DNA from 4 places in the Streptomyces sp. NA02950 genome. Region 2 is predicted to be linked to each of the others. Evidence: riboswitches for the same ligand, from Rfam matches in the RefSeq annotation. Region 2 holds a riboswitch; each other region holds the start of a gene.

Region 1 (5,577 bases), 170 kb from region 2:
CACCCGCTCGGACCTCACCTCGGGCGTCGACACCGGGCAGACCCAGTTCTGGGACACCACCGCCTTTGCCACCGTCGACGAGCCACCGCACAACGCGCCGCACCACACGCCGGACGACGCACCGTACGACGCGCCCCTCGACGACCACCCCGGCGTCCCCGCGGCGGAACCGGAACCCGAGGCGGCGGCCGAACACGAGCCCGCGTCCGAGACGGACGTGACGCTCCTGTCCCCGCCGTCGCCCTCGAACCCGTCGTCGTCCGCGCCGGGCGCCCGCCGCGGCAACGGCGGCGCCAACGGCCGGGCCCGCCGCCGCACCGTCTCCTCCCGCCCCAAGCGCTCCGCGCTCCTCACCGTCGCCGTCCCTTCCGTCTGCGCCCTCGGCGTCAGCGCGGTGGCCGCCGCCTCCGTCGGGATGAGCAACGACAAGAAGGACGGTGCGACCACCCAGGCCGCCCCCGACTCCGCGCCGCCCGTCGAAGCCGCCGCCGTCAACAGCAAGCTGGACACCCAGCTCGCCGAAGTCCGTGAGGGCGCCGACGACTTCCGGGACCGCGCCAGCCGCACCCAGGAGCGCATCGACCTCAAGGAGCGCCAGGCCGCCGAAAAGAAGCGGAAGGCCGAGGCGGCCGCACGCAAGGAGGCGCTGCGCCCCAAGTTCGCGCTCCCGGTCGCCCAGCACGGTCTGAGCGCCACCTTCGGCCAGGCGGGCATCAACTGGATGTCCGTGCACACCGGTATCGACTTCCCGGTCAGCTACGGCACCCCCGTCATGTCCGCGACCGACGGCACGGTACGGACCCAGTGGAACGACGCCTACGGAAACATGGTCATAGTGACCGGTCCGGACGGCACGGAGACCTGGTACTGCCATCTCAGCAGCGCCAAGATCCGCTCCGGGAGCGTCCAGGCGGGCGACACCATCGCCTTCTCCGGGAACTCCGGCAACTCCACCGGCCCCCATCTGCACTTCGAGGTGCACCCCGGGGGCGGGGAGGCCGTCGACCCGCTGCCCTGGCTGCGCGGCCACGGCCTCGACCCGTCGTAACCCCCGGCTCCTCATAACCCCCCGCCGCCCCCGAAGACGCCCTGACGCCCTGACGCCCTACAGCTTCTCGACCGGCGCGTACCGCAGCAGCAGCCGCTTCGGCTTCTCGTCCCCGAAGTCGATCGTGGCCTCCGCGTTGTCCCCGCTGCCCTTCACCGCCACCACGGTGCCGAGCCCGAAGGTGTCGTGGGTGACCCGGTCGCCGATGGCCAGGGAGACCGCGGGCCGCTCCTTCGCCCGCCGGGTGGCAAAACCGCTCGCCCCCGCCCGCGACCGCGACGACCCGCCGCCGGAGAAGCCGGATCCCGAGAGCCCGGAGCCGCCCGCGAGGGCGCCCATGGACGCCGACGGGGTGGCCGGACCGGTCCGGCGCCACTGCACGTACTGGTCGGGGATCTCCTCCAGGAAGCGGGACGGCGGGTTGTACGCGGGCTGTCCCCACGCACTGCGCATCGTGGAGCGCGTCAGATACAGCCGCTCGCGCGCCCGCGTGATCCCGACGTACGCGAGCCGCCGCTCCTCCTCCAGCTCCTTGGTCTGGCCGAGCGCCCGCATGTGCGGGAAGACGCCGTCCTCCAGACCGCTGAGGAAGACGACCGGGAACTCCAGGCCCTTGGCCGTGTGCAGCGTCATCAGCGTGATGACCCCGGTGCCCTCCGCGTCCTCGTCCGGGATCTGGTCGGAGTCGGCGACCAGCGCGACCTGCTCCAGGAACTCGGCGAGCGTGCCGGGGTTCTCCTCGCCCCGGTCCTGCTCGAACTCCAGGGCCACGGCGGCCAGCTCCTGGAGGTTCTCGATCCGGGTCTCGTCCTGCGGGTCCGTGGAAGCCTGGAGCTCGGCGAGATAGCCGGTGCGCTCGAGCACCGCCTCCAGCACGGTGGCCGGGCCCGCGCCCGACTCCACGATGGTCCGCAGCTCCTCCATCAGCGTGTTGAACCGCTTCACCGCGTTCGCCGAGCGGGCGGCCATGCCGTACGCCTCGTCGACCCGGCGCAGCGCCTGCGGGAAGGTGATCTTCTCGCGCAGCGCCAGCGCGTCGATCATCGCCTCGGCGCGCTCGCCGATACCGCGCTTGGGCACGTTCAGAATGCGGCGCAGCGGGACGTTGTCCTCGGGGTTGGCCAGCACCCGCAGATAGGCGAGGACGTCCCGGACCTCCTTGCGCTCGTAGAAGCGCACTCCGCCGACGACCTTGTAGGGCAGCCCGACCCGGATGAAGACTTCCTCGAAGACACGGGACTGGGCGTTGGTGCGGTAGAAGACGGCCACGTCCCCGGCCCTGGCGTCGCCCGCGTCCGTCAGGCGGTCGATCTCGTCGGCGACGAACTGGGCCTCGTCGTGCTCGGTGTCGGCGACATAGCCGGTGATGGTGGCCCCGGCACCGGCCTCGGTCCACAGGTTCTTCGGGCGGCGGTTCTCATTGCGCTCGATGACCGCGTTGGCCGCGCTGAGGATGGTCTGGGTCGAGCGGTAGTTCTGCTCGAGCAGGATGGTCCGCGCGTCCGGGTAGTCCTCCTCGAACTGGAGGATGTTGCGGATGGTGGCGCCGCGGAACGCGTAGATCGACTGGTCGGCGTCGCCCACCACGCACAGCTCACCGGCCGCGGTCTCCTCGGTGTCCGTGCCGACCAGCTCGCGCACCAGGGTGTACTGCGCGTGGTTGGTGTCCTGGTACTCGTCGACCAGCACATGGCGGAACCGGCGGCGGTAGTGCTCGGCGACATCGGGGAACGCCTGGAGCAGATTGACCGTGGTCATGATGATGTCGTCAAAGTCCAGCGCGTTGGCCTCGCGCAGCCTCGACTGGTACATGACGTACGCCTCGGCCAGGGTCTTCTCAAAACCGTCCGCCGCCTGCCCGGCGAAGGTCTCCTCGTCGATCAGCTCGTTCTTCAGGTTGGAGATCTTGGCGCTGAAGGACTTGGGCGGGAACCGCTTCGGGTCCAGGTCCAGGTCCCGGCAGACCAGCGCCATCAGCCGCTTGGAGTCGGCCGCGTCGTAGATCGAGAACGACGAGGTGAAGCCCAGCTTCTTGGACTCGCGGCGCAGGATGCGCACACAGGCGCTGTGGAAGGTGGAGACCCACATGGCGTTCGCCCGCGGCCCGACCAGCTCCTCCACCCGCTCCTTCATCTCGCCCGCGGCCTTGTTGGTGAAGGTGATGGCGAGGATCTGGCCGGGGTGCACCCCGCGCGCGCCGAGCAGATACGCGATGCGGTGGGTGAGCACACGGGTCTTGCCGGATCCGGCGCCCGCGACGATCAGCAGCGGTGCGCCGGTGTGCTCCACGGCGGCACGCTGCTGCTCGTTCAGCCCCTCGAGCAGGGCGGCCGGATCCACGGCGGGCCGTGCCGCGCCGTCCCGGTAGTACGCCTCCCGGGGCACGCTCGGCACGGGCGCGTCGAACTTCCCCTCGGGCCCGGCGGCCCTGGGGAGACCCCACTCGCTGAAGAGGTGGTGCGGTACGTCCTCGGCACCGCCGGGGCCGTGGTGCCCGGGGCCCTCGTGGTCCTCGGGCGGCGGGGGCTCCTCGCCCGAGGGCCCGAGGTCCGCCAGGAAGCTGTCGTCAAAGAGGCTGCTCATCGCTCACCGAGTCTAGGCCGCGCCACTGACAGCGTACGTGCGAACATCACGAAACGGTTTCGGGCAAAACGGCCACCAGCCTTCACAGGAGCACCACGAGTTGGCTACCGTCCTGCGTCAGGCAGCCCGGACACCCGTCGGCGAGCAGCGTCGGCACGGGCGGCCTCCGCCGAGTCCGGACCCGCCGCGAGGTGGCCGGAGCCGGGGACCCACACGTTCCACCGGGGTGAATCGGCCCGGGTGACGGCACACCGCGTGCCGCCCGGACGGGCCGTAGGGCAGCCTTCCGTCCGCCCGAACCCGACAGCTAACCCGGTAGGCGGTCCACGGAAGGAGTCGCCTCCCTTGGCGTCGCACCGCAAACCGCGGACCCGAATACCGGCCACGCTGGCCGGTCAGAGCCGGCGGACCGCCGTCGGGGTCACCACGGCCGCCCTGGCCTCGGTCACCCTGCTCTCCCAGACGGCGAACGCCGCGCCCGGCGATCCCAAGCCCGCCACCCAGTCGATCGAAGAGGTCAAGAAGAAGGTCGACACCCTCTACCACCAGGCGGAGAGCGCCACCCAGAGCTACAACGCCGCCAAGGAGCGCACCGAGACCCAGCGCGGCAAGGTCGACAAGCTGCTGGACAGGGTCGCCAAGCGCACCGAGAAGCTCAACGAGGCCCGGCGGACCCTCGGCACCTACGCCGCGGCCCAGTACCGCAGCGGCGGCCTGGCCAGCAGCACCGCCGCGATGCTCTTCTCCTCCGATCCGCAGGACGTCTTCGACCAGTCGCATCTGATGGACCGGCTCACCGGGCACCAGAAGAAGGCCGTCGAGGACTTCCAGACGCAGCGGGCGAAGGCGGCGAAGGAACGCGCCTCCGCCACCAAGAGCCTCGCCTCGCTGACCTCGTCGCAGAAGTCGCTCAAGGAGAAGAAGAAGTCCGTCCAGAGCAAGCTCTCCGAGGCCCGGCGGCTGCTGGCGAACCTGACCGCCAAGGAGAAGGCGCGGCTGGCGGCGATCGAGAAGAAGAAGCAGGAGGAGGCCCGGCGCAAGGCCGCCGAACTGGCCGAGAAGCAGCGCAAGGCGGAGGCCGAGCGTCAGCGGCAGCAGGACGGGAACGACGGCTCCGGCTCGTCCACCCCCTCCACCCCGTCCACCCCGTCCACCCCCGCCCCCTCCGACAGCACCAAGGCGGCGAAGGCCATCGCCTACGCACAGGCGCAGATCGGCAAGCCGTACGTCTGGGGCGCCACCGGCCCCAACTCCTTCGACTGCTCGGGGCTGACCCAGGCGGCCTGGAAGTCCGCCGGGGTGTCCCTGCCGCGCACCACCTGGGACCAGGTGAAGGTGGGGACGCGGGTGTCGACGTCCGAGCTCAAGCCGGGCGATCTGGTCTTCTTCTACGACGACATCAGCCATGTCGGGCTCTACATCGGCGACGGGATGATGATCCACGCGCCGAAGCCGGGTGACTCGGTGAAGAAGGCGCCGATCACCGAGATGCCGATCTACGGCAGCGTGCGTCCCGCCTGACGCCCGCGGCGGCGCCCCGCGTCCGGCGTACCGGGCGCCGCCTCGCCGGGCTCAGGAGGCGTGGCGCCCGCTGGTACGGACGCTGGTACGGACCCGCCGTCGCGCCCGGCGCGCGATCCGCCGCGCCGGGCGCCGTGACAGCAATGCCCGGACTGCGCTGGGCTCGCGCAACACCCGCCCCGGGCCCGGCCCGCGGTGGCCGGGCCGCGCACACGGACCAGCGGTACCGGGTGCCGCCCGCCGGGCGCGGGCCGCCCAGCAGCCCCGCACATGGCACGCGCCCCTGCCCCGGCGGACAGCCGGGGCAGGGGCGCGTGGCCGTACGCCGGGCGCGGGCCGCCGGCCCTTACGTACCGGGCTTGCGGCCGTAGACGTAGACGTCGTCGCCGTTCCTCAGCAGGCCCCAGTACTTCTTGGCGTCGGCC
Region 2 (5,577 bases):
GTGACCGATCCGGCGAGACCCACCAGCGTATGGCCGTCCGCGCCCGGCCGGCAGACACCGCTGAGCGGCACGGTCCGCTCGGCCTCGTCCAGCGCCCGGGCGAGGTCGGCCCGTATGGCGCTGATCTGATCCGGTGTCGGCGGGTCGCCGATGGTGCCGCCGGAGACCAGATGGCGCTCGGTCATCCGGACACAGCCGATGTCGACGCTGCGGGCCGCGCGGACCGCGGTGTCCCCGGAGACGAACTCCGTGGAGCCGCCGCCGATGTCCACCACCAGATACGGACCGCTCAGCCGCTCGTGTCCGGACAGCTCCTTGGTGGCGCCGGTGAAGGAGAACTCCGCCTCCTGGTCGCCGGTGATCACCTCGGGCTCGACACCCAGGACGGCCACGACGCCGTCCACGAACTCCTGGCGGTTCTCGGCGTCGCGGGAGGCGGAGGTGGCGACGAAGCGCACCCGCTCGGCGCGCAGTTCGCGGATCACCTCGGCGTACTCCCGGCAGGCCGCGAAGGTGCGCTCCAGCGCCTCGGGGGCCAGCCGGCCGGTGCGGTCCACGCCCTGGCCCAGCCGGACGATCGTCATCCGGCGGTCCAGCTCGGTCAGCTCACCGGTGGCCGGGTCGGCGTCGGCCACCAGCAGCCGGATGGAGTTGGTGCCGCAGTCCACGGCCGCGACGCGGGTCATACGCCGTCCTCCCGCTCACCGGACGCGCCGGACTCGCCCGGCTGCTCCGATCCGCAGGGCGCGACGCACGGGCCCTTGCGCCACCACTCGGGCAGCATCCCGATGGCCTCGTCGCCGAGCGGATTGACCCCGGGACCGACCGCGAGCGCATGGCCGACCAGGACGTGCAGACACTTCACCCGGTCCGGCATCCCGCCCGCGCTGGGGAAGCCCTCCAGCACCTCGACGGCGTCCCGCCGGGCGATGTAGTCCTCGTGGGCGGCACGGTAGGCGGCGGCCAGCTCCGGATCGGCGGCCAGCCGGGCCGTCATCTCCTTCATCACGCCCTCGGCCTCCAGCGTGCCGGTCGCGGAGGCGGCGCGCGGGCAGGTCAGGTAATAGAGGGTCGGGAACGGCGTACCGTCCTCGAGCCGCGGCGCGGTCTCGACGACATCGGGGTTGCCGCAGGGGCAGCGGTGGGCGATCGCGCGCAGCCCGCGCGGCACCCGGCCCAGCTGGCTCTTGACGGCGGCGATGTCCGCGTCGGTGGGCGCGGTGGGCTCCGTCTGCGGAGGGGGCGTATCCATGAGTGGGAGTGTTCTCTATCGATCGGTTCGGACCAGGTGCGACCGGAGCGCGGACGGTGCCGACATCAGCGGTCCGCGTGGGCCGCCTTCGGCGCGTCCGCCGTGTCCACGGCGTCCCAGAGGTTGATGTACCAGGGGCGTCCGGCCACGCCCCGGTCGGTGGTGGGCTCGCTGTAGCCGCTGCCGTCCACCACGCTGAAGCCGGTCTCCCCCGGCATCAGGAAGTGCAGCCGCTCCCGGGCCTGCTGCTCGGTGTAGGCGGGATCCTGGAGCCGGGCCTTCTTCTCGCGCAGCTTCTTCACGTCCTCGCGCGCCTGCTGGGCCTCGCGCCGCTGGTCGGCGATCTGCGAACGCTGGGAGATGTACTGCCGCATCGGATACGCCAGCGCCACCACCAGCGAGCAGACGACCAGCGCGAGCAGGGCGGCACGGCCGGTGAGCCGGCCGCGGCGGCGGCGGGCGCGCACACGGTAGACCCGGGCGGCGGCGTGCTCGCCGAGCGCCTTGAGTCTGCTCGCGGTGGAGAACCGGTCCCGATCCGCCGGCACATCGCCTCCCCGGTGATGGCTTCGCTTGAGTGACGCCGTCCCCGGCCACGGTACGGGACCGCGGCCGGGGACGTGTGTCAGACGTGTCTGCTACTCAGGTCGAGCGCGTCGGTGCGTCCTCGGGCGGACGCACGGCGGCGGTTCAGCCCTTGAAGCGCGGGAAGGCGGAGCGGCCCGCGTACACCGCGGCGTCGTCCAGGATCTCCTCGATGCGCAGCAGCTGGTTGTACTTGGCGACGCGCTCGGAGCGGGCCGGGGCACCGGTCTTGATCTGACCGCAGTTGGTGGCGACGGCCAGGTCGGCGATGGTGACGTCCTCGGTCTCGCCGGAGCGGTGGGACATCATGCACTTGAAGCCGTTGCGCTGGGCCAGCTCGACGGCGTCGAGGGTCTCGGTCAGCGAGCCGATCTGGTTGACCTTGACCAGCAGCGCGTTGGCGGTGTCGTTCTCGATGCCGCGGGCGAGACGCTCGGGGTTGGTGACGAACAGGTCGTCGCCGACCAGCTGGACCTTGTCACCGAGCTGGTCGGTGATGGTCTTCCAGCCGTCCCAGTCCTCCTCGTTCAGCGGGTCCTCGATGGAGACCAGCGGGTACGCGGCGACCAGGTCGGCGTAGTAGGAGGTCATCTCGGCCGCGGTGCGGGCCTTGCCCTCGAACTCGTAGGACCCGTCCTTGTAGAACTCGGACGCGGCCACGTCCAGGGCGAGCGCGATGTCCTGGCCCGGCTGGTAGCCGGCCTTCTTGATGGCCTCGACGATCAGGTCCAGGGCCTCGCGGTTGGAGTCGAGGTTCGGCGCGAAGCCGCCCTCGTCGCCGAGCCCGGTGGACAGGCCCCGCTCCTTCAGCACGGACTTCAGGGTGTGGTAGACCTCGGTGCCCCAGCGCAGGGCCTCGGAGAAGGACTCCGCGCCCACCGGAGCGATCATGAACTCCTGGATGTCCACGTTGGAGTCGGCGTGCGAGCCGCCGTTGAGGATGTTCATCATCGGGACCGGCAGCAGATGGGCGTTGGGGCCGCCCAGGTACCGGAAGAGGGGGAGGTCGGACGCCTCGGAGGCGGCGTGCGCGACGGCGAGGGAGACGCCGAGGATGGCGTTGGCGCCGAGCGAGGACTTGTCCGGGGTGGCGTCCAGGTCGAACATCGCCTGGTCGATCAGCCGCTGCTCGGTGGCGTCGTAGCCGACCAGCTCGGGGCCGATCTGCTCGATCACGGCGAGGACGGCCTTCTCCACGCCCTTGCCGTTGTAGCGGTTCTTGTCGCCGTCACGGAGCTCGAGGGCCTCGAAGGCGCCGGTGGAGGCGCCGGACGGAACGGCGGCACGGCCGGTGCTGCCGTCGTCGAGGCCGACCTCGACCTCGACCGTGGGGTTGCCTCGCGAGTCGAGGATCTCGCGAGCTACGACGACGTCGATGGACGGCACGAGGTTCTCCTTCGTATGTGTCTGCGGTAGCAGCACGAGCCTAACCGGACCGGAGGGCTGCACCCGCCGTTCGCCCGCCCCGCGAGACAGTACGTGGCATAAAAAGCCAGATTTGGGTGCCCATATCTACATTTTCCGCGAACCAACGGGCCCCGGCCGGGACACGCCGCGGGGGCGGCGCGCCCGGCCGGGGCTCGCGGTCGGGAGGTGACCCGGATCCGGCCGGTTCAGCCGGACCGCGCTCAGCTCAGGTGGAGCTGCTGGCCCGGGTAGATCAGGTCGGCCTGCTCGACGATGTCCTTGTTCAGCTCGAAGAGCTTCTTCCAGCCGCCCTCGACCTTCTCGGCCTTGGCGATCCCGCCCAGCGTGTCACCGGCCTTGACCTTGTACTCGCCGTCGCCCTTCTTCACCGGGCCACGGGCCTCGTGGCGCGCGGCGCGGTCGGGCTCGGAGCGGGTCTCGGCCTTCGGCTGCGCGGGCTTGGCCGCGGGCGCCGGGGCCTGGGACTCCTGCTGGCCGGAGTCGGACGGGGTGGAGCTGGAGGGGGTGCCACCGGTGGTCAGGCCCGTGCCGCAGACCGGCCAGGCACCCTTGCCCTGGCTGGCGAGAACCTTCTCGGCGACCTGTATCTGCTGGCCCTTGCTGGCCTTGTCGGCCGTGGGGGCGAACGAGGTGCCGCCGTAGGCGGCCCAGGTGGAGCTCGAGAACTGCAGTCCGCCGTAGTAGCCGTTACCGGTGTTGATGGACCAGTTGCCGCCGGACTCGCACTGCGCGACCTTGTCCCACTGGGCGGTGGTGGCGGCGGAGGCGGAGGTGGCCCCGATGAGCGGGGCGGCCACGGCGGCGCCCGCGAGACCGGCGAACGCGGCGATACGGGTGGCCTTGGACGGGCGGCGGTGCTTGCCGTTGGACTTGAGCATCGTTGGTTCGTTTCCTCACCGACGCCTACGAGGTGAGCTGTCGGGTTCGGACGTGAGTTGCCCGGCCGGTCATGAACGATCGGCGATCGATCACACCCGGCTTCACCCCAAGCCGACGAGCCCGCATCCACAGGCCATTCGGCACCTACCTTGGGTCCCCCGCTCCTGCCTTCGGCGCTGACGCGTCGGTTCCCCCCGACCGCCGGCAGGATTCGGCGTGCGATCGACGGTGCCCGCGGTGGCGAGCGGGAAGACCGTAAACACACCCCCCGAGAAGGTTCAAACGCCCCATTCGCAGCGAGAGGTGCTGTATTTGATCTCACCCGGCCCACATCTACGCAGGTAGGGCCGGGTGAGGAGAGATCGGGCAGGGGGTGCGCACCGGAAAATGTGACGAGATGTATGTCTCACCGGAGCCAGATCGGGCAATTCACCCCGGACTACCGTCCCTTGGCGCCGAGGTCCAGACGCTGACCAGGGAGGATCAAATCCGGATTGTCCCCGATGAGGCTTTCGTTGCTTTCGTAGAGGCCGTGCCAGCCGCTCGTGAGGTCCTGGCTGTCGGCGATGCCTGAAAGGCTGTCACCGGGCTGCACCGTGTAGCCGTCCTCCGAGGGCTTCTCGGCGCGGTCCGCGCCGTCCCGCGAGGCATGCCGTCCGGAGGGCCGCCGGGGCTCCTCGTCGCCCTTCGCCTCGGCCGGGTGCTCGGCACCGCGGTGCCGTCCGGTGGGCGCGTCGGCGCTCTCGTCCGGGGCGTCCGGGGACGCCGGGGCGTCGTCGGACTTCGTGGTCGAGGGGGAGGGCGACGGGGAGTCCTCGCCCTCTCCGCCGGGGGAGGCGGACGGGGAAGGCGTTCCGCTCTCCTCGTCGTCGCCGGGCGTCCGGCGCTCGTTTGACGCGTCCGACGAGCCGGAGGAGTCCGATGCGCCGTCGCGCTCCTCGGCCGAGGAGCCGTCGTGCTCACGATCCTCCCCGTCGTCCCCGCGCTGACCCGTGGGCGGCGCCAGGGTGAAACCGGGGTCCACCTCGGGGGCGTCACCGCCGTCGGTGAGTCCCGCGTTCACCGCGCAGCTGGGCCAGGCGTCCGGGCCACGGTCGTCAAGGATCGACTGGGCCACGGATATCTGCTGGGAGCGGCTGGCCAGATCGGGACGCGGCGCGTAGGCGGTGCCCCCGTACTCCTTCCACATGCCCAGGGTGAGCTGGAGGCCGCCGTAGAAGCCGTTGCCCTCGTTGGCGCTCCACATCCCACCGCTCTCGCACTCGGCGACCTTGTCCCAGTGGGCGGTGGAGGCGGCCTGGGCGCCGCTGGCGCCGAAGAGCGGGATGGCGAGCCCGGCACCTGTGATGCCCGCCGCGACGACGATGGCCGGAGCCTGACGGGGGCGGCGGTGTCGACCGTTCCCGGAACGCATGTGGTGGCCTCTCGTGTGG
Region 3 (5,577 bases), 3.1 Mb from region 2:
TGGCCGAGGCCATCCGGCACTCGGTGTAGCGCATCGCCGCGGGCGGGTCGTCATTGCCCAGCGAGCCGAAGTTCCCGTGGCCGTCGACCATCGGCAGCCGCATCGAGAACGGCTGCGCCATGCGCACCAGCGCGTCGTAGATCGAGGCGTCGCCGTGCGGGTGGAGCTTTCCCATCACCTCGCCCACGACGCGGGCGCACTTCACGAAGCCGCGCTCGGGGCGCAGCCCCATCTCGTTCATCTGGTAGAGGATGCGGCGGTGCACGGGCTTGAGCCCGTCGCGGGCGTCGGGCAGCGCACGCGAATAGATGACCGAGTAGGCGTACTCAAGGAAGGAGCCCTGCATCTCGTCGACGACGTCGATGTCGAGGATGCGCTCCTCGAAGTCGTCCGGCGGCGGGGTCTTCGTGCTGCGGCGGGCCATCGCGCGTGCGGCTCCTTCAACTGCCGGGGCGGGATCTGACGGCGTCCATTGTGGCCCGCCCCGCCGACAACTGTGGAACGGGCCATGGACGAGCGTGGCCGCGTCCCCTCCCGCGGCCGCCCGCGGGGCCCCTCCCACAGGGGTCACGGCGGCGGTCCGCGGCACCCTCGCGGGGCGGAACGGGACCGGAACTTCGCCAGATGTCCGTGCGCTTGCATACAGTGACAGGAGCGCTCATCACGCGGCTCGCACCGCCTCCATCACGCGATCGAAGGGACGTACATGCCCATGGGTCACACGGCCACGCAACAGGCCGGCTCCGGCGGCCTGAAAGCGACCGAGCATCGGCTGGCCAACGGACTGCGGGTGGTGCTCTCCGAGGACCACCTGACCCCGGTCGCCGCGATCTGCCTCTGGTACGACGTCGGCTCGCGCCACGAAGTCAAGGGGCGCACGGGCCTGGCTCACCTCTTCGAGCACCTGATGTTCCAGGGCTCGGCCCAGGTGACGGGCAACGGCCACTTCGAGCTGGTGCAGGGCGCCGGCGGCTCGCTCAACGGCACGACCAGCTTCGAGCGCACCAACTACTTCGAGACCATGCCCACCCACCAGGTGGAGCTGGCGCTGTGGCTGGAGGCGGACCGGATGGGGTCCCTCCTGACCGCGCTGGACGAGGAGAGCCTGGAGAACCAGCGGGACGTCGTCAAGAACGAGCGCCGCCAGCGCTACGACAACGTGCCGTACGGCACGGCCTTCGAGAAGCTGGTCGCCATGGCCTACCCCGAGGGCCACCCGTACCACCACACCCCCATCGGCTCGATGGCCGACCTGGACGCGGCCTCCCTGGAGGACGCGCGCGCCTTCTTCCGCACCTACTACGCGCCGAACAACGCGGTGCTGTCGGTCGTCGGCGACATCGACCCCGAGCAGACCCTCGCCTGGGTCGAGAAGTACTTCGGCTCCATCCCCTCCCACGACGGCAAGCGGCCGCCCCGCGACGGCACGCTCCCGGAGGTGATCGGCGAGCAGCTGCGCGAGGTCGTGGAGGAGGAGGTCCCCGCCCGCGCCCTGATGGCCGCCTACCGGCTGCCGCACGACGGCACCCGCGAGGCCGACGCGGCCGACCTGGCGCTGACCGTGCTCGGGGGCGGCGAGTCCTCCCGGCTCCACAACCGCCTGGTGCGCCGCGACCGCACGGCCGTCGCGGCCGGATTCGGGCTGCTGCGGCTGTCGGGCGCGCCCTCGCTCGGCTGGCTGGACGTGAAGACCTCCGGCGGGGTCGAGGTGCCCGCCATCGAGACCGCGGTCGACGAGGAGCTGGCCCGCTTCGCCGAGGAGGGGCCGACCCCGCAGGAGATGGAGCGTGCCCAGGCGCAGATCGAGCGCGAGTGGCTGGACCGGCTGGCCACCGTCGGCGGCCGGGCGGACGAGCTGTGCCGTTTCGCCGTGCTGTTCGGCGATCCGCAGCTGGCGCTGACCGCCGTGGAGCGGGTGCTCGACATCACGCCCGAGGAGGTGCGGGCGGTGGCCGCCGCGCGGCTGCGCCCGGACAACCGCGCCGTGCTGGTCTACGAGCCCGTCCAGGGCGCGGACACCGCTGATGACGCCGCTGATGACGCCGCCGACGACACCGACGCAGAAGGGGAGGCGGCCCAGTGAGCGACGCCGTCACCGCGACCATGACCTTCCACCCGCAGCCCGTCGGCGGGGCCCCCAGGCCGTGGGCCTTCCCGGCCCCCGAGCGCGGTGAGCTGTCCAACGGGCTCACGGTGCTGCGCTGCCACCGCCCCGGCCAGCAGGTCGTGGCCGTCGAGGTCAATCTGGACGCCCCGCTGGACGCCGAGCCCGCCGGGCTCGACGGGGTGGCCACCATCATGGCGCGCGCCCTGTCCGAGGGCACCGACAAGCACGACGCCGAGGAGTTCGCCGCCGAGCTCGAGCGCTGCGGTGCCACCCTGGACGCCCACGCCGACCACCCGGGTGTGCGGGTCTCCCTGGAGGTCCCGGTCTCCCGGTTGCCCAAGGCGCTGGGGCTGCTCGCCGACGCGCTGCGCGCCCCCGCCTTCCCCGACAGCGAGGTCGAGCGGCTGGTGCGGAACCGGCTGGACGAGATCCCGCACGAGCTGGCCAACCCGGCCCGCCGCGCCTCCATGGCACTGTCCAAGGAGCTGTTCCCGGCCGAGTCGCGGATGTCCCGGCCGCGCCAGGGCACCGAGGAGACGGTCGAGGGCATCGACGCCGCGGCCGTGCGCGCCTTCTACGAGGCGCATGTCCGCCCCTCCACCGCGACCGCCGTCGTGGTCGGCGACCTCGGCGGGGTCGACCTCGACCAGGCCCTCGCCGACACCCTCGGCGCCTGGACGGGCGGCACGGCCGCGCCCCGGCAGGTCCCGCCGATCGTGGCCGACGACACCGGTCGGGTGGTGATCGTCGACCGGCCCGGGGCGGTCCAGACCCAGCTGCTGATCGGCCGGATCGGGGCCGACCGCCACGACCGCGTCTGGCCCGCCCAGGTGCTGGGCACCTACTGCCTGGGCGGCACCCTCACCTCCCGGCTCGACCGCGTGCTGCGCGAGGAGAAGGGCTACACCTACGGGGTGCGCTCCTTCTGCCAGGTGCTGCGCTCCACGGCCTCCTCGCCGTCCGGCGGGTCCACCGGTGCCGCGATGCTGGCGATCAGCGGCTCGGTGGCCACCGAGGTCACCGGCCCCGCGCTGGAGGACCTCTGGAAGGTGCTGCGCACCGTGAAGGACGAGGGGCTGACGGACGCCGAGCGCGATGTCGCCGTGCAGAACCTCGTGGGCGTCGCCCCGTTGAAGTACGAGACCGCGGCCGCGGTCGCGGGCACCCTCGCCGACCAGGTCGAGCAGCACCTTCCGGACGACTTCCAGGCGCAGTTGTACGCCCGGCTCGCCGAGGCCGGAACGGTGGAGGCCACCGCCGCCGTGGTGAGCGCCTTCCCGGCGGACCGGCTGGTCACGGTGCTGGTCGGGGACGCCTCGGCGATCGAGGAGCCGGTCCGGGCGCTGGGCATCGGTGAGGTGACCGTCGTCTCGGGCTGACCCCGGCAGGGCCTCCGGCGGTCCGACGGGCCGTCAGCGGAAGGGCCCTGACATCGAGTGCGATGTCAGGGTCCTTCCGAATGCCCGTTTTATAGGAGGGTTGGGTGTTTGGTTTGTGGGGAGGGCAACAAAAATCCGGATCTGTTTGGTGATCGAAAGACGCCCCGTTTAGCGTCAGTCCGGCTGTTCGCCATCTACACGCCGCGCCCGCGGCACGGGCAGTCATCGCCGAGTCCCCGTACGGCGCGAGCCAGGGGAGCCGGGGACCCAATGTCCCCTGGGGTGAATCGGGCGCCTTGTCCTCCGGGGCGAGGGGGCCGTAGGAGACCTTCCTGCTCCGAACCCGTCAGCTAACCCGGTAGGCGAGAAGGAAGGAAAGGAGTGCGCCACAGCATGGCGTTCACCCGTGCCACCGGGAAGCACCGCCGTCCCCGACGGTCCGTCCGCACCGGCGCGAACATCGCGGGAGTCACCACCATCGCCTCGGGCGTCGTCGCCGGTATCGCCGGTCCCGCCCTGGCCGCCTCCGACGAGGCACCCGCTCCCGAGCAGACCGGGTTGCAGCAGGCGATCGTGATCGACGAGGGGCTGGCCGACCAGATCCAGGCCCAGGCGCAGTCCCAGGAGACCGCCGCCGCGGAGGCCGCGGCCAAGGCGCGGGCCGAGACCATCGCCCGTCAGGAGGCCGCCAGGAAGGCCGAGGCGGCCGCGAAGAAGGCCAAGGCGGAGCGCGCCGCCAAGGAGCGCGCCGCGCGCGAGGCCGAGCGCAAGCGCCTCAACACCTTCGTCGCGCCGATCTCGGGCTCCTACGTCTCCACCGGCTACCAGGCGTCCAGCGGTCTGTGGTCCTCCGGCAGCCACACCGGCATCGACTTCCACGCCGCCTCGGGCACCACGGTGCACGCCGTGGGCGCCGGTGAGGTCGTCGAGGCGGGCTGGGGCGGTTCGTACGGCAACAACATCGTCATCAAGATGAAGGACGGCACGTACACCCAGTACGGCCACATGTCCTCGCTCAACGTCTCGGTCGGCCAGAAGGTCACCCCGGGCCAGCAGATCGGCCTGTCGGGCGCCACCGGCAACGTCACCGGACCGCATCTGCACTTCGAGGCGCGCACCAGCCCCGACTACGGTTCGGACATCGACCCCGTGGCGTACCTGCGCTCCCACGGCGTCAGCGTCTGACCCCACCGCGACCGTGCCGTGTCCCCACGGGGACACCCCGCGCACCAGGACCGTGCCAAGGCCCCGTCCGCCGGACCTTGGATTCAAGGGGTCGTCGCAACACCACTTGGTTTCAGGTGGTGAGTAGATCACGTAGACGCTCGGCTGGGGTATCCCAGCCGAGCGTCTTGCGTGGGCGGCCGTTGAGTTCCTGGGCGACGTGTTCGAGGTCTTCGGGACTGTGGACGCTGAGGTCGGTGCCTTTCGGGAAGTACTGGCGCAGGAGGCCGTTGGTGTTCTCGTTCGAGCCGCGTTGCCAGGGGCTGGCGGGGTCGCAGAAGTAGACGGGCATGCCGGTGGCCATGCTGAACTGCTTGTGGCGTGCCATCTCGCTGCCCTGGTCCCAGGTGAGGGAGCCGCGCAGGTGGGCGGGCAGGGTCTGGATCGTGGCAACGAGGCCGTCGCGGACGGTCTCGGCGTCGTGGGCCCCGCCCGGCAGATGGACCAGCAGGGTGTAACGGGTGCTGCGCTCGACCAGGGTGGCGATCGCGGAGCGCCCGCCCGCGCCGATGATCAGGTCGCCTTCCCAGTGACCGGGCACGGCCCGGTCCTCGACGTCGGCGGGACGGTCGCTGATCATCACCATCGGGTCGATGAACCGGGGCGTGCGCCGCTGGGAGTCCCGGCGCGGTTTGCGGCGGGTCCGGCCGGAACGGATGGCGGCCTGCACTTCCCGCTTCAGGCCGCCGCGGGCCTGGAAATACAGTGCCTGGTAGACCGTCTCCACGCTCACCCGCATGCTCTCGTCGTCGGGATGCTCTCTCCGTAGAGCGTGGCAGATCTGTGCCGGTGACCACCGCTGGCGCAGTCCGTCCCGGACGAAGCGGCGCAGCCGTCCCTCGCGCAGCAGTTTGCGCTCCTTGGGCC
Region 4 (5,577 bases), 1.3 Mb from region 2:
ATGTTGCTCGGTCCCGCCGAGTACGAGTCTCACGAAGGCAGTAAGCCCATGGGGATCGTCTGGCGGCTACAGCATGAACTGCCCGCCGATGTCTGGACCTACTCGGCCATCGCAGCGGGGTAGCCTCCCCGTTCGCTCAACCGACCGCATTGCCCCGTGACTCGAAATACATCTGCGCTCGGTCCAATGCGGTGTCAGGGTCCTGCCCATGCGCATGGAACCAGTGGAGGAGGTCCGCGATGAGAGTGATCGCGGCCTCCTCGGCCCCTACCAGCTCCCTTCGCGTCGCTGCCGCACTGGCGCCTGCCTGGTCGTAGAGCGTAAGTACCGCATCTGCACGGTGGACTTGAGGGCTAGCGACATGGCCATCTGTGTGGCTGAGATCAGTGCCGAGCTCGCACCAGGTTGTCTTACCGGTCTCGGTCGGGATCACGCCCCATCGATCCGATACCGCTGTGACCAAGGTCAGCCCCCGACCGGACTCGGCTGTCTTAGGCACGTTCAGCAACGTGGGCAACGCACTCCTGTCGGGGTCGTGAACCTCAATACGCAGGTCAGTGCCGTTCATGACAAGAGCCAGGGTCGTCGGAGTGCCGACACCTACGTGCCTGATGACGTTGGCGACGAGTTCGGTCACGCAGATCTGTGCCGCACCGACGAGATCAGAAAGCCCCCATAACTTCAGGTGTGTTCGCACGATCCGTCGCAGTGCAGCTACTTCACCGGGTACCGCGAGGAAGGGAAGGTCCCACGCCTTCCGCGACATGCACCGTTTGATCATCATGCGCGTCAGCCCCTTGCTGTTCGACCATCACTCGATCACCGATTGCAATGAGTCGATGGCGCTTAGTTACTCCATGTGAAAGCATGGCAGCGCACATCCCCTCGTGCAATGTGCATATACGGATTCGCTCGATCGAGTGACTGACGTGGGCCCAGCCGCCCGGCAAGACTGAACGACCCTGACAACCCGAGGAGTTCGCGTGTCTGGATCACCCACCGCTCGACGACGCCGCCTGGCGATCGAGCTCAAGAAACTCCGGGAGGAGCATCGGCTCACGTGCAATCAAGTGGGCAAGGCACTGGACTGGAGTGGTTCGAAGGTCAACCGCCTCGAGACCGGTCAGGGTCGTGTACAGCCATCGGACGTGGATGCACTCTGTCGCTTCTACGGAACGTCGGATGAACTTCGCGAACTCCTCAAGGACCTCGCCAAGCAATCGAAGATGCGCGGTTGGTGGCATGCTTATGGCAATGCCATCCCCGGCTGGTTCTCGGTCTACGTAGGGCTCGAACAGGCAGCCTCGGGGCTACGAACGTACGAGTGTGAGTTCGTCCCCGGTCTGCTTCAAACGGTTGACTACGCTCGTGAACTCCACCTCGCCACGCCTCCTTCAGATGCAGACGAGGTTGAGCGCTTGATCGGCGTACGGCTGGAGCGGCAAGAATTGCTCACCAGCACCACACCGCCCGACCTGTGGGCCATCGTGCACGAAAGTGTGCTGCGACATGTGATCGGCAGCCCGAAGGTCATGCGCGGCCAGTTCGAGCTCCTCCTGAAGATGGGGGAGCTGAAGAACATCACCATCCAGGTGCTGCCGTTCGACGCTGGAAGCTACCCCGCTGCCGGAGCCTTCACCATCTTGGAGTTCCCGGAGCAGGGCGATCCCGATGTCGTGTACCGCGATGGCTTGACGGACGCTGTGTATCTGGAGTGTCCGGAAGACATTGCTCGATACACTAAGGCATTTGACAACCTCCGTGCCATGTCCTTGAGTCCTCAGCGATCGGCCGATCTGATCAGACAGGCGAAGTAGGGGCTAACGATGACTGAGATACCACCTCTCATGTGGCACAAGAGCAGCTATAGCAATGGCGCAGGAGGCAACTGCGTAGAGTCTGCGCGTCATGGGGGCGACCGGACCGCTGTGCGCGACTCCAAAGACCCTGGCGGACCCGTGCTGGCGTTTTCCGATCGTGCCTGGGGGGACTTCATTGCGGCCGTGCGGGGCCGGCGGTTGGGCTGAGGTAGCTCACCAGGGCTGTTGTCGCGTCGGCACCTGGCGCCGGAGAACTCTGCGTAGGGTCGGGCTCAGGAATCTCAATCTCGGAGTGGAGGTCGGAGATGGCTGGAGTTCCGGCGGGCGTGGTGGCCGCGGGTGGGTTGGTCGGGGGGTACGGGGTGGCCCGGTGGACCAGGAAGCGGCCCTTGGGCGGGGTGGCGTTGGCGGCGGCTGGAGCCGTGGCCGCCCGGGGGTGGCGGGAGAAGGCCGGGAACGGGACGGCGGCCGCGCTGAGCGGGATGTACCTCGCCGCCTTCGCCGGATCGCATCCCCTCGCCAAGAAGGTCGGGGCCTGGCCGTCGGTGTTCGCCGTCGCCGGTGGGGTCGCCCTCGCCTCCTGGGCTCTTGCCGATCGGCGTCCGTAGAGTTCGTAGGGTTTTCGTAGGGTTGGTGCGGTGGGCGGTCCGTATGGTCCGCCCGCCGCACTCCGTTCAGGCCGAGGCCCTCGTCAGCAGATCCAGCTCCTGCTGGGTCAGGGTGAGGTCCGCCGCTGCCAGCAGGGGCGGGAGTTGGGCGAGGGTGCGGGCGCTGGCGATCGGGGCGGCGACCGTGGGCTGGGCGGCCAGCCAGGCCAGGGCGACCGTGGCGTGCTCCGCGCCGTGGTGGGCGGCCACCTCGTCCAGGGCGGCGAGGACCTTCCTGCCGCGCTCCGTCTCCAGGTGCTCGGCCGCACGCGTGGAGCGCGGGCTGTCGACCGCGGTGCCGGGGCGGTACTTGCCGGTGAGGAAGCCGGAGGCGAGTGCGTAGTAAGGGACGGTCGCCATACCGTGGCGGGTGACCACGTCGGCCAGGTCACCCTCGAAGGTGTCGCGTGAGACCAGGTTGTAGTGGGGCTGGAGGGCGGCGTAGCGGGCCAGGCCCTCCTGGGCGGAGAAGGTCAGGAAGGAGTCGAGCCGTTCGGCACCGATGTTGGAGGCCGCGATCTCGCGGACCTTGCCCTCCCGGACCAGCGCGTCCAGGGTGGTGGCGATCTCCTCCACCGACACCGACGGGTCGTCGTAGTGGGTGTAGTAGAGGTCGATGTAGTCGGTGCGCAGCCGCCGCAGGGAGTCCTCGACACCGGACCTGATGGCGGCCGGGGAGAGCCCGCGGCGTTGCGGGGAGCCGCCGCCGACCTTGGTGGCGAGGACGATGTCGGAGCGGTTGCCGCGGGAGGCGAACCAGTTGCCGAGGACGGTCTCGGACTCGCCGCCCTGATTGCCGGGCACCCAGGCCGAGTAGACGTCGGCGGTGTCGATGAAGTTGCCGCCCGCGGCGGCGTAGGCGTCGAGCACCGTGAAGGACTCGGCCTCGTCCGCGGTCCAGCCGAAGACGTTCCCGCCGAGGGAGAGCGGGGAGACGGAGAGGTCGCCGATCCTCTGCTTGTTGTCAGCCATGCGGTGCTTCAACACCCGTATCGGGGAGCTTGTTCCGGACCCCGCGGCGGAACGAACCGGCGGCCCTGGCGTCAAGGGGGGAGAGAGCGCCAGGACCGCCGGAGTATCGGGGATACCCAGAGGATCAGGGGAGGGGTATCAGGGGTTCTGGCCGTGCTCGCGCAGCCAGGGCATCGGGTCGATCGGGGAGCCGCCGCCGGGGCGCACCTCGAGGTGGAGGTGCGGACCGGTCACATTGCCGGTGGCGCCGACGCGGCCGATCACATCGCCCGTGGTCACCTTGCCCGAGGTGACGACCATGGACGACAGGTGGCAGAACCAGAGTTCGGTGCCGTCATCGAGCTTCAGCACGATGCGGTACCCGTACGAACCGGCCCAGCCCGCCTGGGTGATGGTGCCTCCGTGCACCGCCTTGACGGGGGTGCCGGTCGGGGCGGCGAAGTCCTGGCCGGTGTGGTCGGCGGACCACATGTCACCGGCCTGACCGAAGCCCGCGGTCAGGGTGTAGGACGCGACGGGGAGGGTGTAAGAGGCGGCCAGCTTGGCGCGGCGCTCGGCCTCGGCCTTGCGTTCGGCGGCCTCCTTGGCCTTCCGCTCGGCTTCCTTCTTCGCGGCGGTGGCCGCGGCCCTCCGCTCGGCCGCATCGTCGGCTGCCTTGTCCGCGGCCTTCTGGGCGGCGGCCTTGGCGGCGGCGGTCCGCTCGTCCTCGTCCGCGGAGTTCTGCTGGTTCTCGGCCTGCTTGAGGATGCGGGCGCGCAGCGCCTCACCGGCGTCGGTGGTGCCGCTCGCCTCGTCCTGGGAGGTCAGCCCGACCTGGGAGAGGGGGGCCGCGTTCGTGGTCGCGGAACCGCCGTCGTCGTCGGCGACCAGCGAGCCGATGCCCGGGATGTCCTTGGCGTCCGGCAGCCGGTCCGCGACCTGGTCGGCGACATGGGCGAGGTCGGGCATGGATATGGGGGCCGCCGGACGGTCCTTGGCACTCGCCATCCCGCCCGCCCCGACGGCCGCGATGACACCGACGCCGAGGACGGCGCCACTGCGCGCCATCGTCCCGCCCCGCTGCTTCACCACGCGGTGCCGGCCGCGCACGGAGGCGACGGATTCCTCGGTGGGGTTCCATTCCTCCCAGGGCTCGGGGTCGAGTCCCGGGCCCGCCGGGCCGTCGGCGGCGTCCGCCGCGAACTCCCCACGGTCACCGTCGGCGGCGAAGTCCCCTTCGGTGGCGGATCCGCCACCGGACCTCATGCCTCCACTGGCATCGAAACCGGGCCCGTAGGCGGTTGCGGTGCCGAGACCGCCGCCCGATGCGCGGTATGGAGCCTCGTCCAGGACAGACCTGTTGGACGCCACGGGGGCGCACTCCTTTCCTTCCCTCTCGCCTACCGGGTTAGCTGACGGGTTCGGAGCAGGAAGGTCTCCTACGGGTCAGGTTCGACCCGATTCACCCCAAGGTGGTGGTTCCCCGGTTCCCTCGGTGCTGTTGTGGTGCGGTGATGCTGCTGCCGCTGTGCGTTATGGGATTCGGCGACGGCGCACGGTGCCGCCCTGGCGACGGCTGTGACGACCGCGCTGCGTTATCGAACGTTAATAGAGAGCGCTATGTGATTCCAAGCTGTTCCGAGGAATCGGCGCAGCTTTGCCATGAACTTAGCGACCAAGTCTGGACAGATAGGGGCGAGTCGGCCCCCTGGGAAAGGGTTGGCAAAACCCAAGAAGCGCTGATCGTGCATCAATTGTTATGCACAGAGGGAACCTACGACTACGGACCGTGGCCGGGCCCCTTCACCAGTCCCTCACCTTTGCCGCTTCCGCCGGCGTACCGCCCGTTCCCCCGGACCGATCCCGTGGAGCGGCGGCGCAGCGCGAGCAGCGCCATGTCGTCCGTCGTCCCGCCGCCCGTATGCCGCTCGACATCGGCCACCAGCGCGTCCAGCAGTTCCCCCGGGCCGCCGAAACGGTGACCGCGCAGCCGGTCCTCCGGGTCGTAGAACACGCCCTCCCGGTCGCGCGCCTCCGTCACCCCGTCCGTGAAGAGCAGCAGGGTCGCGCCCTCGGCGAACCTCAGCTCCGTCACCCGGTCCGGCCAGCCGCCCAGCTCCCCCATCCCCAGCGGCAGCGCCGATGCCTCCGGCTCCACC

Evidence for each region. A riboswitch is a leader RNA that binds a small molecule or an ion and turns the genes downstream of it on or off. The one in region 2 is predicted to bind cyclic di-AMP.
Region 1: another riboswitch for cyclic di-AMP. It lies ahead of HUT19_RS23850 (NlpC/P60 family protein); the one in region 2 lies ahead of HUT19_RS24615 (transglycosylase family protein).
Region 3: another riboswitch for cyclic di-AMP. It lies ahead of HUT19_RS10660 (M23 family metallopeptidase); the one in region 2 lies ahead of HUT19_RS24615 (transglycosylase family protein).
Region 4: another riboswitch for cyclic di-AMP. It lies ahead of HUT19_RS18585 (M23 family metallopeptidase); the one in region 2 lies ahead of HUT19_RS24615 (transglycosylase family protein).

Annotation. Positions count from the first base shown of each region.
Region 1 covers NZ_CP054916.1:5,438,787-5,444,363, reverse strand. Annotated here, with positions in the region: gene HUT19_RS23860 (M23 family metallopeptidase) at 1-1,048, shown strand, start outside; gene pcrA (DNA helicase PcrA) at 1,106-3,631, opposite strand; cyclic di-AMP (ydaO/yuaA leader) riboswitch at 3,789-3,969, shown strand; gene HUT19_RS23850 (NlpC/P60 family protein) at 3,977-5,152, shown strand; gene HUT19_RS23845 (L,D-transpeptidase) at 5,499-5,577, opposite strand, start outside.
Region 2 covers NZ_CP054916.1:5,612,626-5,618,202, reverse strand. Annotated here, with positions in the region: gene HUT19_RS24635 (Ppx/GppA phosphatase family protein) at 1-686, opposite strand, end outside; gene HUT19_RS24630 (DUF501 domain-containing protein) at 683-1,252, opposite strand; gene HUT19_RS24625 (septum formation initiator family protein) at 1,318-1,800, opposite strand; gene eno (phosphopyruvate hydratase) at 1,943-3,223, opposite strand; gene HUT19_RS24615 (transglycosylase family protein) at 3,466-4,143, opposite strand; cyclic di-AMP (ydaO/yuaA leader) riboswitch at 4,151-4,330, opposite strand; gene HUT19_RS44045 (transglycosylase family protein) at 4,584-5,558, opposite strand.
Region 3 covers NZ_CP054916.1:2,544,798-2,550,374, reverse strand. Annotated here, with positions in the region: gene HUT19_RS10675 (DNA topoisomerase (ATP-hydrolyzing) subunit A) at 1-424, opposite strand, end outside; gene HUT19_RS10670 (pitrilysin family protein) at 707-2,083, shown strand; gene HUT19_RS10665 (pitrilysin family protein) at 2,104-3,486, shown strand; cyclic di-AMP (ydaO/yuaA leader) riboswitch at 3,703-3,865, shown strand; gene HUT19_RS10660 (M23 family metallopeptidase) at 3,880-4,671, shown strand; gene HUT19_RS10655 (IS30 family transposase) at 4,784-5,577, opposite strand, start outside.
Region 4 covers NZ_CP054916.1:4,302,251-4,307,827, forward strand. Annotated here, with positions in the region: gene HUT19_RS18555 (DUF3427 domain-containing protein) at 1-123, shown strand, start outside; gene HUT19_RS18560 (ATP-binding protein) at 137-784, opposite strand; gene HUT19_RS18565 (helix-turn-helix transcriptional regulator) at 984-1,817, shown strand; gene HUT19_RS18570 (DUF397 domain-containing protein) at 1,827-2,027, shown strand; gene HUT19_RS18575 (hypothetical protein) at 2,126-2,428, shown strand; gene HUT19_RS18580 (aldo/keto reductase) at 2,495-3,439, opposite strand; gene HUT19_RS18585 (M23 family metallopeptidase) at 3,578-4,789, opposite strand; cyclic di-AMP (ydaO/yuaA leader) riboswitch at 4,801-4,976, opposite strand; gene HUT19_RS18590 (PP2C family protein-serine/threonine phosphatase) at 5,199-5,577, opposite strand, start outside.